One region of the Nocardioides plantarum genome, then DNA from elsewhere that is predicted to be linked to it. Evidence: predicted binding sites of a transcription regulator. Region 1 holds the regulator's gene; the other holds the start of a gene.
The links. The regulator LexA, encoded in region 1, represses DNA repair genes until DNA is damaged. The targets are predictions, from matches to a motif close to TCGAACANNTGTTCGA.
Positions count from the first base shown of each region.

Region 2: a site for LexA is predicted at 4,104-4,119, ahead of FJQ56_RS13375 (DUF6504 family protein). Genes of this name have one in related genera too.

Region 1 is NZ_VDMS01000001.1:1,026,902-1,031,965, forward strand. It holds gene FJQ56_RS04775 (hypothetical protein) at 1-73, shown strand, start outside; gene FJQ56_RS04780 (LysM peptidoglycan-binding domain-containing protein) at 220-555, opposite strand; gene FJQ56_RS04785 (SDR family oxidoreductase) at 692-1,534, opposite strand; gene lexA (transcriptional repressor LexA) at 1,616-2,383, shown strand; gene FJQ56_RS04795 (alkaline phosphatase D family protein) at 2,478-4,214, shown strand; gene FJQ56_RS04800 (alkaline phosphatase family protein) at 4,214-5,064, shown strand, end outside.
Region 2 is NZ_VDMS01000002.1:286,518-291,581, forward strand. It holds gene dinB (DNA polymerase IV) at 1-916, opposite strand, end outside; gene FJQ56_RS13360 (class I SAM-dependent methyltransferase) at 947-1,651, opposite strand; gene FJQ56_RS13365 (endonuclease) at 1,921-3,135, opposite strand; gene FJQ56_RS13370 (SAV_6107 family HEPN domain-containing protein) at 3,212-3,634, opposite strand; gene FJQ56_RS13375 (DUF6504 family protein) at 3,645-4,034, opposite strand; gene FJQ56_RS13380 (hypothetical protein) at 4,175-4,642, opposite strand; gene FJQ56_RS13385 (YbaK/EbsC family protein) at 4,699-5,064, shown strand, end outside.

The DNA.
Region 1 (5,064 bases):
CGCGCCACCGGGACCCGGCACCCCTCCCACCGAGCCGCCGAGACCGCCGGGTGGACGCCGCGCCGCACGCTGACACCCGCCAGGGAAGTCGGGACGAGAGACGTCGGAAAAAGAAACAGAGGCTGCCAGGTGCGGGAGTCGTCTTCCCTCGACTCCGCACCCGGCAGCCCTCTGTGGGTTCGCCCGCCGGGGTCGAGGCGGCGGACGAAGCTGAGGACCTCAGTCGACCGGCACCGCGAGGCTCTGACCGGCATCGAGGACGACCGAGTCGAGGTCGTTGAGATCGACGAGGTGGGTGACCATGTCACGCACGTCGCGACCGTCGGAGGCGGCCGCGGCGATATCCCACAGGGTCTGGCCGGGCTCGACAACCACCGTCTCGGTGGCCTCGGGCTCACTGGTGGCCATCGATCCGCCGGCGAACATGACGCCGATCGCCGCGAGGACGAGGAAGGCCAGAACGAGCACCACGAGGCGTCCGCGACGGGTCAGCCGGTAGACGGGCCCAGCGACGGGCCCAGCAACGGGACGGACGGTGACGGACGTGGTGCTCATGGGTGCCTCCTGGGGAAGTGGTGCGCTCTCGATCTGATGTCTAGTGGTGACCACCGACAGTTCGATCGGTTCGAACACATGAGCGATTCTAGATCAGGTGTTCGAACGTGCGCAACCCCTCAGGCGAACAGGTGTTCTACTGCCGACGCAGGACCCGACCGCCCTGTCGCTCGAACACGGCGATCCCGGCCGAGGCCAGCGAGGGCGCCAGCATCGAGACGCGCATCGCCGCTCCACGCCAGGCGGGCACCGTGCGCAGCACCCGCCGCGACCCGATCAGGCCGAGCACCACCTCGGCGATCTCCTCGACCGTCAGCAGACGGCCGCCGGAGCTGACCAGGCGCTTGCCGGTGCCGTCGGACATGTCCTCGACCATCTGCGTCGCGACCCCGTCGGGCAGCACCGCATGCACGCCCAGCCCGGCCGGCGCCTCGAGGGCGACGGAGGTCGTGATGGACACGACGGCGGCCTTCGTGGCGGCGTACACCGACAGCCCGGGCACCGGGCCGAGCCCCGACAACGAGGCCACGTTGACCAGCGCACCCGAGGGCGCCCCGACCGGACCGAACGCGTCCAGGGCGGCGCGCATCCCCCACAGCGTCCCGAGCAGGTTGACGTCGACCAGCCCGCGCACCTGCTCGTCGCTCAGCGCCGCCAGGTCGCCGTCGAAGCCGACGCCGGCGTTGTTCACCCACACGCCCAGGGGCGCCAACCCCGTCGCGACCGAGGCGACCGCCCGGTGCGAGGCCGGGTCGCGCACGTCCTGGGCCACCCCGGTCGCGCCGATCCGGGTGGCCGTCGCGGCGACCGCCTCGGCATCGACGTCGGTGATCACGACCCGGTGCCCGGCGGCGACCAGGCGCACGGCGATCGCGCGGCCGATGCCGCGGGCCGCGCCGGTGACGACGGCGGACGTGGGAGCGGACGTGGGAGCGGACCCAGGCGGGGGCGAGGACGTCGGTGAGGGGGCGGAGGCCATGACCCATGGTCGCAGCCGTGCGCGCGACACGCCGTTCGAACACCTGTTTGAAATCGTCGGCGCCCGGTGGGACCCTGAGCCATGCCCGACAAGCAGCCCGACAAGCGGTCCACGAAACAGTCCACCAAGCAGTCGTCCAAGACCAGCAAGGTCTCCGAGCTCCCCGACGGCCCGGCCGACGCCACCGGCCTGACCCCGCGCCAGCAGCGCGTGCTGGCCCACATCAAGGACAGCCTCGAGCTGCGCGGCTACCCGCCGAGCATGCGCGAGATCGGCGAGGCGGTGGGCCTGACCAGCACCTCGAGCGTCGCCCACCAGCTGCGGGTGCTCGAGCAGAAGGGCTACCTCAAGCGCGATCCCAACCGACCGCGGGCCCTCGAGGTGTTCCTCCCCGACGTCATGGCGGCCCGCCGCTCGCTCGGCCAGGCCGAGGAGACGTCGTACGACGAGACCGGCATCGGCGATGTCGCCGTCGCGGCGATCCAGGTCCCGCTGCTCGGCCGGATCGCGGCCGGCGGCCCGATCCTGGCCGAGCAGACCTACGACGACGTCTTCCCGCTGCCGCAGCAGCTGGTCGGCGACGGCCAGCTCTTCATGCTCGAGGTGTCGGGCGAGTCGATGGTCGACGCCGCGATCTGCGACGGCGACTACGTCGTCATCCGCCAGGAGCAGACCGCCAGCAACGGTGAGATCGTCGCGGCGATGATCGACGGCGAGGCCACCGTCAAGACCCTGCAGCGCAAGGACGGCAAGGTCTGGCTGCTCCCCCACAACGAGGCGTTCGACCCGATCGACGGCACCGACGCCACGATCCTCGGCGTCGTCACGGCCGTGCTGCGCAAGCTCTGACCCACGATCGGGCCCGGCATACGCCGGGTGAACGCTCGACGACCGTTGTCACGACCCCCGTCACTCCACGTGCCGGGGGTCGTTGACTGTTTCCGTGACGACACCCACCGGCGTACGGCGACGTACCGTGCTCGCGACCGGCTCGACCGGCGCCGCCCTGACCACGCTCGCCGGCCCCGGCTCGGCGACCGCCGCGACAGCGCCCCGGTCACCGGCCGCTCGCGCCGCGCTCCACCACTTCCGCCACGGCGTCGCCTCGGGTGACCCGCTCCCCACCAAGGTGCTGCTCTGGACCCGGGTGACCCCCGACGCCGTCAGCAAGCCGGGCTCCGGCAAGGGCCCGCAGGTCACGGTGACCTGGGAGGTCTCGACCCGCAAGGACTTCCGCCGCATCGTCAAGCGCGGCACCTTCGTGACCGGTCCCAGCCGTGACCACACCGTCAAGCTCGACGTCGCCGGGCTCACCCCGGCCACCTGGTACTACTACCGCTTCGGATTCAAGGGCACCCACAGCCGCGTCGGGCGCACCCGCACCGCCCCGGCACCCGGGTCGACCCCGAGCCACCTGCGCCTGGGCATCGTCTCCTGCGCCAACTGGCAGGCCGGGTGGTTCGCGGCCTACCGCGGCCTCGCGGCGCGCAACGACCTGCACGCCGTGGTCCACCTCGGCGACTACGTCTACGAGTACGGCGCGGGCGGCTACGGCTACGGCCGGGACGACGTCGACATCCGCACCCACGACCCGAAGCACGAGATGGTCTCGCTCGAGGACTACCGGCGCCGCCACGCGCAGTACAAGACCGACACCGACCTGCAGGACGCGCACGCCAAGTTCCCCTGGATCATCACCTGGGACGACCACGAGGTCGCCAACGACCAGTACGCCACGGGGGCCGAGAACCACCAGGCCACCGAGGGCGACTACCTGCGGCGGCGGGCCCGCGCCCACCGCGCCTACGACGAGTGGATGCCGGTGCGGATGAACAGCACCACCAAGCTCGCCGACGGCGATCGGCTGTACCGGCGCCTCACCTTCGGGAAGCTGGCCGAGATCAGCATGCTCGACCTGCGGACCTACCGTTCGAAGCAGGTGTCGTCCGCGCTCTCGACGTCGTCCGAGGGCGGGATCGACGACCCCGACCGCACCATCACCGGCACCCAGCAGCTGGGCTTCCTCGAGCGCTCGCTGTCCAACCCCACGGCACTGTGGAAGGTCATCGGCAACCCGGTGATGATCACGCCGGTCACCTTCGCAGCGCTCCCCGGTGCACGGCGCGCGCAGGTCAACGAGGTCACCGGGCTGCTGCCCGACGACGGCCTGCCCTACAACGTCGACCAGTGGGACGGCTACACGGCCGACCGCCGCCGGGTGCTGGAGCACATCGAGGACCACCACATCCAGAACGCCCTCTTCGTCACCGGCGACATCCACTCGGGCTGGGCGGCCGAGGTGCCCTACGACACCGGCAGCTACCCGCTCGGCGGCACCGGTGCCGTCGAGTTCGTGTGCACCTCGGTGACCTCCAACAACCTCAAGGACATCACCGGCACCCCCGCCCACACCACGAGCACGGTCGTCGAGGCGGCAATCCTGGCCGCCAACCCGCACATCAAGTACCTCAACTTCGACGACCACGGGTTCTCCGTGCTCGACCTGGACGCCAAGCGGGCCCAGATGGACTGGTTCGTCATCGGCGACCGCGCCGACAAGGACACGCCCATCACCTACAGCCGCTCGTTCCTCACCCGCGCCTCGACCAACCGCGTCGAGGAGACCGACGTGCCGCTGCACCGCCAGGGCAGCCAGGGCAGCCAGCAGGACGGTGCCTGATGTGTGGCTGCGGTGACCGGCACGCGCCCGGCGAGCCCACGCCGTACGACGTCGGGCGCGACGCGCTGGTCACGGGGCGTCGCACGCTGCTGAAGGCGGGCGGCGGGGTCGCGATCTCGACCGCGGCGGTCGCGGCCGCCTCCTCCGCCGCGACCGCGGCCCCCACCCCGGCGCGCACCCGCAAGCGGGTCTACGTGCTGGTGGTCGACGGGTGCCTGCCCGAGGAGATCAGCGAGGAGCTGACGCCCCACCTCTACGCGCTGCGTGAGGGCGGCCGGCAGTTCGCGCAGGCGCGGTCCCAGCCGATCATGGAGACCATCCCCAACCACGTGATGATGATGACGGGCGTGCGTCCGGACCGGTCGGGGGTACCGGCCAACGCGGTCTACGACCGCGCGGCCAAGGTCGTGCGCGACCTCGACCGGGCCACCGACCTCAAGGCGTTCACCATCATCGAGCGGCTCAACCGGCAGGGCCTGCGCACCGGCACGGTCCTCAGCAAGGAGTACCTCTACGGCGTCTTCGGCACCCGGGCGACCGCGCGCTGGGAGCCGTTCCCGGTGCTGCCGATCACCGGACACGCGCCCGACGAGTTCACCATCCAGGCGGCGATGGCGATGGTCGAGGACGTCGACCCGCACCTGATGTTCGTCAACCTGGGCGACATCGACCGCTACGGCCACGCCGACGTCACCGGATCGGTGGGTGCCAAGGTGGCCCGCCGCCTGGCCCTGGTCAAGACCGACGGCTACGTCCAGCAGTTCGTCGACCGGCTCAAGGCGAGCGGCGCCTGGAAGAACTCGATGCTGATCGTGCTCGCCGACCACTCGATGGACTGGTCGACGCCCGA
Region 2 (5,064 bases), on a different contig from region 1:
TGGTGAAGTCGGCGAAGCGGACGGTGATGGCGACCGTGCGTCCGGCGACGGCGGCGGACCGCAACCGGGCGGTGACCTTGGCGGTGAGCCGGAGCAGCTCGCGCAGCACCACCTCGCGGTCGTCGGTGTCGCGGCCGAAGGTCTCCTGCGCGCCCATGCTGCGGTCGGGTGGACCACCGTGCCCGAACACGCCGGCCCGCCCGGGACTCACCTCGCGGACGTCGACGCCCCACGCCAGGTCGTGCAGGTGGCCTCCGAGGTGGTGCCCCAGGTCGCGGCGCAATGTCGCGACGGGCGTGTGGGCGACGTCGCCGACGGTGACCAGGCCGAGGCGATGGAGCCGGGTCCGGGTCTTGTCCCCCACGCCGTAGAGCTCGCCGACGTCGAGGGGGTGGAGGAAGGCGGTCACCTCGTCGGGGGGTACGACGAGCAGTCCGTCGGGCTTGGCCCGGCGGCTCGCGAGCTTGGCCACCGAGATCGAGGCGGCGACCCCCACCGAGCAGGCGATCCGCTGCTCGTCGTGGACGGTCGCGCGGATCCACTCGCCGAGCTCGACCGGTCCGCCGGCGCGGCGCCCGGCCGCGCGGACGTCGAGGAACGCCTCGTCGAGCGAGACCGCCTCGACCAGCGGCGTGACCCGGCGGAACACCTCCATCACCGACGCGGAGACGGCGGTGAACAGGTCGTAGTCGGGCTGCAGGACGACGACCTGCGGGCACAGCCGACGAGCGCGGGTGCCGGTCATGGCCGAGCGGACGCCGTACGCACGGGCCGGGTAGTTGGCGGCCAGCACGACCCCGCGGTGGCCGCCACCGACCATCACGGGCCGGTCCTGAAGCTCGGGCCGGTCGCGGAGCAGGGCCGAGGCGTAGAACGCGTCCATGTCGACGTGGAGGATCGGGGTGTCCGTCACCACGCGGTCACCCGAGCCCCGCCGGGGAGGCGCTCAGGTGGCGAGCAGGTGCACCTGGGTGGCCAGGGAGAGGTACTCGGGGCGATCGGCGACGGCGCGCTCGAGCTCGACGAGGCCGGCGGACGCGCCGGGCTCGAGGTCGAGCAGCGAGCCGGGTACCAGGTCGGCGAACACGCGCACGCCGTGGGTCGCGACGACGCGGAAGCCCGCGCTGTCGAGCAGCGTGGCCGACTCGGCGGCGGTGTATCGCCGGGTCCGGCCGTGGACCTCGGTGGAGTCGAGCAGTGCGGCGGCCTGGGCGAAGTGGCCGGCCATGGCGCGCGCGACGACCGCGGCGTGGCGCTGGGCGACGAGCAGGGAGAGGTGGCCGCCGGGACGCAGCACCTCGCGGATCGAGGCCAGCGCGGCCGCCGCGTCGTCGACGACCTCGAGCACGCCGTGGCACAGCACGACGTCGGCGCCGTCGGGCCCCACGAGGGCGGGCAGGTCGGACAGGTCGCCCTGGCGGCCGACCACCTCGACGCCGCGCTCGCGCGCGCGGCGGCCCAGGGCCGCGAGGGCGTCGGGGCTGGGGTCGACGACGGTGACGCGGTGCCCCAGGCCGGCGATGCGGACGGCGGAGCCACCGGTGCCGCCGCCGATGTCGACGACGTCGAGCGACGCGCCGGCGAGGACCGGGTCGAGCACGTCCCACACCACGGCGGTCCGGGGGGCGGCTCGACGTTCGCTCGCGGACATGCTCGAAACCTTAGTGGTGTGCGGACGGTCGGGTCGGGCACGGCACCTCCGGCAATGGCTCGACCCGCCATGATCGAACGTGTGTTCGATCCCGAGCAGCCTACGTCGCGACGGCGCGACGCGCCAGCCGGGCGCCCGTCGGCCTGCCGCTGCCGGTCGCAGACCGGCTGTGGGGGGTCTCGACGCCGGTTCGCGACCTCGCCCCTCGGTCGGCGACCCCGCACGCTCGGCCGCCGTCGAGGACGGGTTCGGACGTCGTCCGGCCGTCCTCACCACACGGCGTCGGCCCACTCCGGGTGGTCGATGAACGGGTTGCGGTTGCCCTGGAACTGCTGCTGGATGACGTCGTTGCGGCGCAGCTCGGCGGCGCTGGGCGGGTCCTGGGCGTTCCACTGCAGCAGCACGGACAGCTTGCCGATGTGGGGGGCGGTGCCGTTGCCGGTGGCGTCGTTGACCTCGAGGTCGGCGAAACCGTCGTCCCCCTCGTAGCGCACCGACATGTAGAAGATCATCCGGGCCACGTCGCCCTTGTCGGCGTCGCGCGGCTCCCAGGAGTCGGCGTCGGCCCGGTTGCCGGGCGCCTCGGCGTTGGGGGTGCCGCCGTTGTCGAAGTCGAGGTTGCCCCGGGCGGAGTTGACCGTCACGTCGGTCGGGCGCAGGTGGTGCAGGTCGGTGCCGGGTCCGGTGGCGGTGCCGAAGTCACCGTGGGACTTGGCCCAGACGTGCTCACGGTTCCACTGGTCGACACCCCCGCCGTTGTCGGACGCCGGCACCGAGGTGCCCTGGTAGAGCAGGATCACGTGGTCGGCGTCGGCCGGGTCACGGTCGGTGACCTTGAGGGCGTTCCAGACACCGTCGTAGGACACCCGCGTGACGCCGGTCGAGATGATGGTGTGGAGCGAGGACTCCAGCTCGGGTCCGGTCTTGCCGATCGCGTTCTTCCAGTACGTCGTGTCGTACTGCGTCGTCCCGCCGCTCGTGCCGCCGGGCGGGGTCGTGGTGGTCGGCGTCGTGGTCGGCGGGGTCGTGGTGGGGGGCGTGGTGGTCGGTGGGGCTCCGGCGCGGGCGAAGGCGGTCGCGCCGGTCAGGCCCGGACGGGAGAAGTACGCCGCGAGGGCGCCGGTCACGTCGACCTGCTGGCCGAGCAGGCCGGGATTGGTCTTCAGGCCCCACGCCGAGCGGAAGGCCGACGGGACCTGGACGTAGAGCATCTGCGCGGGGTCGGTGACGCCGGCGGAGTCGGCCAGGGCGAGCGCGTAGTCGCTGGGGTAGCCGCTGCGCACGACGGTCGTGGCGGAGGTGGGCTGCCCGACGACGTAGCCGCGCACGGTGGCCGACGAGCCGTCCTGGGTGGCCCGCGCCGAGGCGACCGAGACCGTCGCGGCCTGGGCCGGCGAGGACACCAGGACCGCGACCAGCGGGACGAGGAGGAGGACAGCGAGGACGGCGGCCAGCGCATGGCCACGACGGAGCCCGAGAGTCATGGCTGAACCCTGGCGGGTGCGACCGCCACCGTCGACCAAGGAAACCCTCGTATCGGACCCGAGGACGGGCGAGGCCTCAGGACACCTGGCGGACGAGGTGCTCGCGGACGGGCTCGTGGGGCATCAGGCCGAGCGACTGCTCGACGACGGCGAGGAACCGGTCGGCGTCGCGGACCAGGTCGTCGGCCTCGCGCTCGCTGACCGAGCGCGTGGAGCCGGCCTCGGCAGCGGCGCGCTTGGCGGCTCCGGCGGCGAAGAAGGTGGCCCACTCGGACAGCTCGGGCGCGACCTCGGCCAGCAGGACCCAGGCGTTCTTCTGCGGACGGCGGCGTGCCGGCGCCGGTCGGGCCCGGGCGGCGAGCAGCGCGGCGGCAGCCCGCAGGGCTGCGACGTGGGCGCACGCGTAGCGGGTCGTGACCTCGGTCGCCGAGATCGCCTCGGCCAGGGACTCGGCCGACCGGGCGAGGTAGGAGTGGGTGGTCGCAGGCAGCAGCAGCATCGTCACGCCCTCAGTCCTGACAGCCCACGAGCGACCACGAGCCGTCGCTCCCGTCGAAGGACAGGTCGAAGACGCCGTCGCTCTCGAGCCCGCCACGGCCGGCCTGGACCCGCCACAGCTCGCGCTCGGGGAGGAGGTCGACCACCGGCGCAGCGGCCACCGCGGTGCCGCGGCCGGCCCTGGCGCCGACCGTCGGGCCGTCGGCGTCGAGCACACCGCGACCCTCGTCGCCCTGCCGCCACGAGCCGGTCTCGACCCAGTGGGCCACCACGGCCCGCACCTTCCACAGTCGCCCCCGCCACAGGAACTGCTCGGGAGACGGCCCGGGCAGCCTCTCCGGGCCGCGCTCGTCGTCCGGCGCGCCGCGCCGGACCTCCACGGGATCGTCGTAGTGACGCATGGTCGGCCTCCTGGCCCTGCTGAGGGGATCCGGCGGGGCCGGGGGTCGAGGTCGACCCCACCGGAGAGTTCGAACGCGTGTTCGAACAAGGAGAACGCTACCTCCCCCCACCGACAACCGGAAGACCCGACCGGAGAGCCCTACTCGAGCCGAGGCGTGACGTACGCCGTCAGGGCGGGCCGGTAGAGCAGGTGGACCAGCACGGCGAGCAGCACCAGGAAGACCACGATCGGCGGCACGAAGGCCACCGGAGGGGCGGTGCGCAGGACGGCCGCGGTGGCCACGGCGAGCAGGACCATGGCGAGCGCCAGGCAGTGCCGCGCCCAGTTGTGGGCGCCCCGCACGAACGCCAGCAGCACCAGCACCAGGCTGGAGACGACCACGTCGAGCACGATCACGACCGGTGTGAAGGACGGCGGGACGCGGGTGTCGTCTGCCGACACGGTGCCCGCGCGCGTGGAGCGGATGATCTCGTCGTCCAGGAGCACCGCGAGCACGGTGAGGGCGGCCCCGAGCAGCACCAGCAGCCAGACCCCGCGGGTCACCCGGGTGAGGGCGACCGGACGGGTCGGACGCGTCGCCCGGGTGAGCGTCGTCGGCTCCGTCACGTCGCGTCCGCCTCTCTCGATCGTGCCGCACCGCGCCAGGCCCTAGGGTCTGGGCCATGTCGAGTGAGCACCCGATGATCGCCCGGTTCCGGACCGAGCACGCCCGACTCGGTGGGACGGGCGAGATCGTCATTCTGCCCGACTCGGTCCACACGGCCGTGCTCGCCGCCCAGGCCCTGGGCTGCGAGCCCGGCGCGATCGCCAACAGCCTGCTCTTCGACGCCGGCGGGTCGCCGGTCCTGGTGCTGACCTCGGGGGCCCACCGCGTCGACACCGCGAAGGTCGCCGCGACCATCGGGGTCGAGCGGCTCGCGCGGGCCACGCCCGAGTTCGTGCGCGAGCACACCGGCCAGGTCATCGGCGGCGTCTCCCCCCTCGCCCACCCGCGTCCCGTGGCGACCTACCTCGACCCGTGGCTCGAG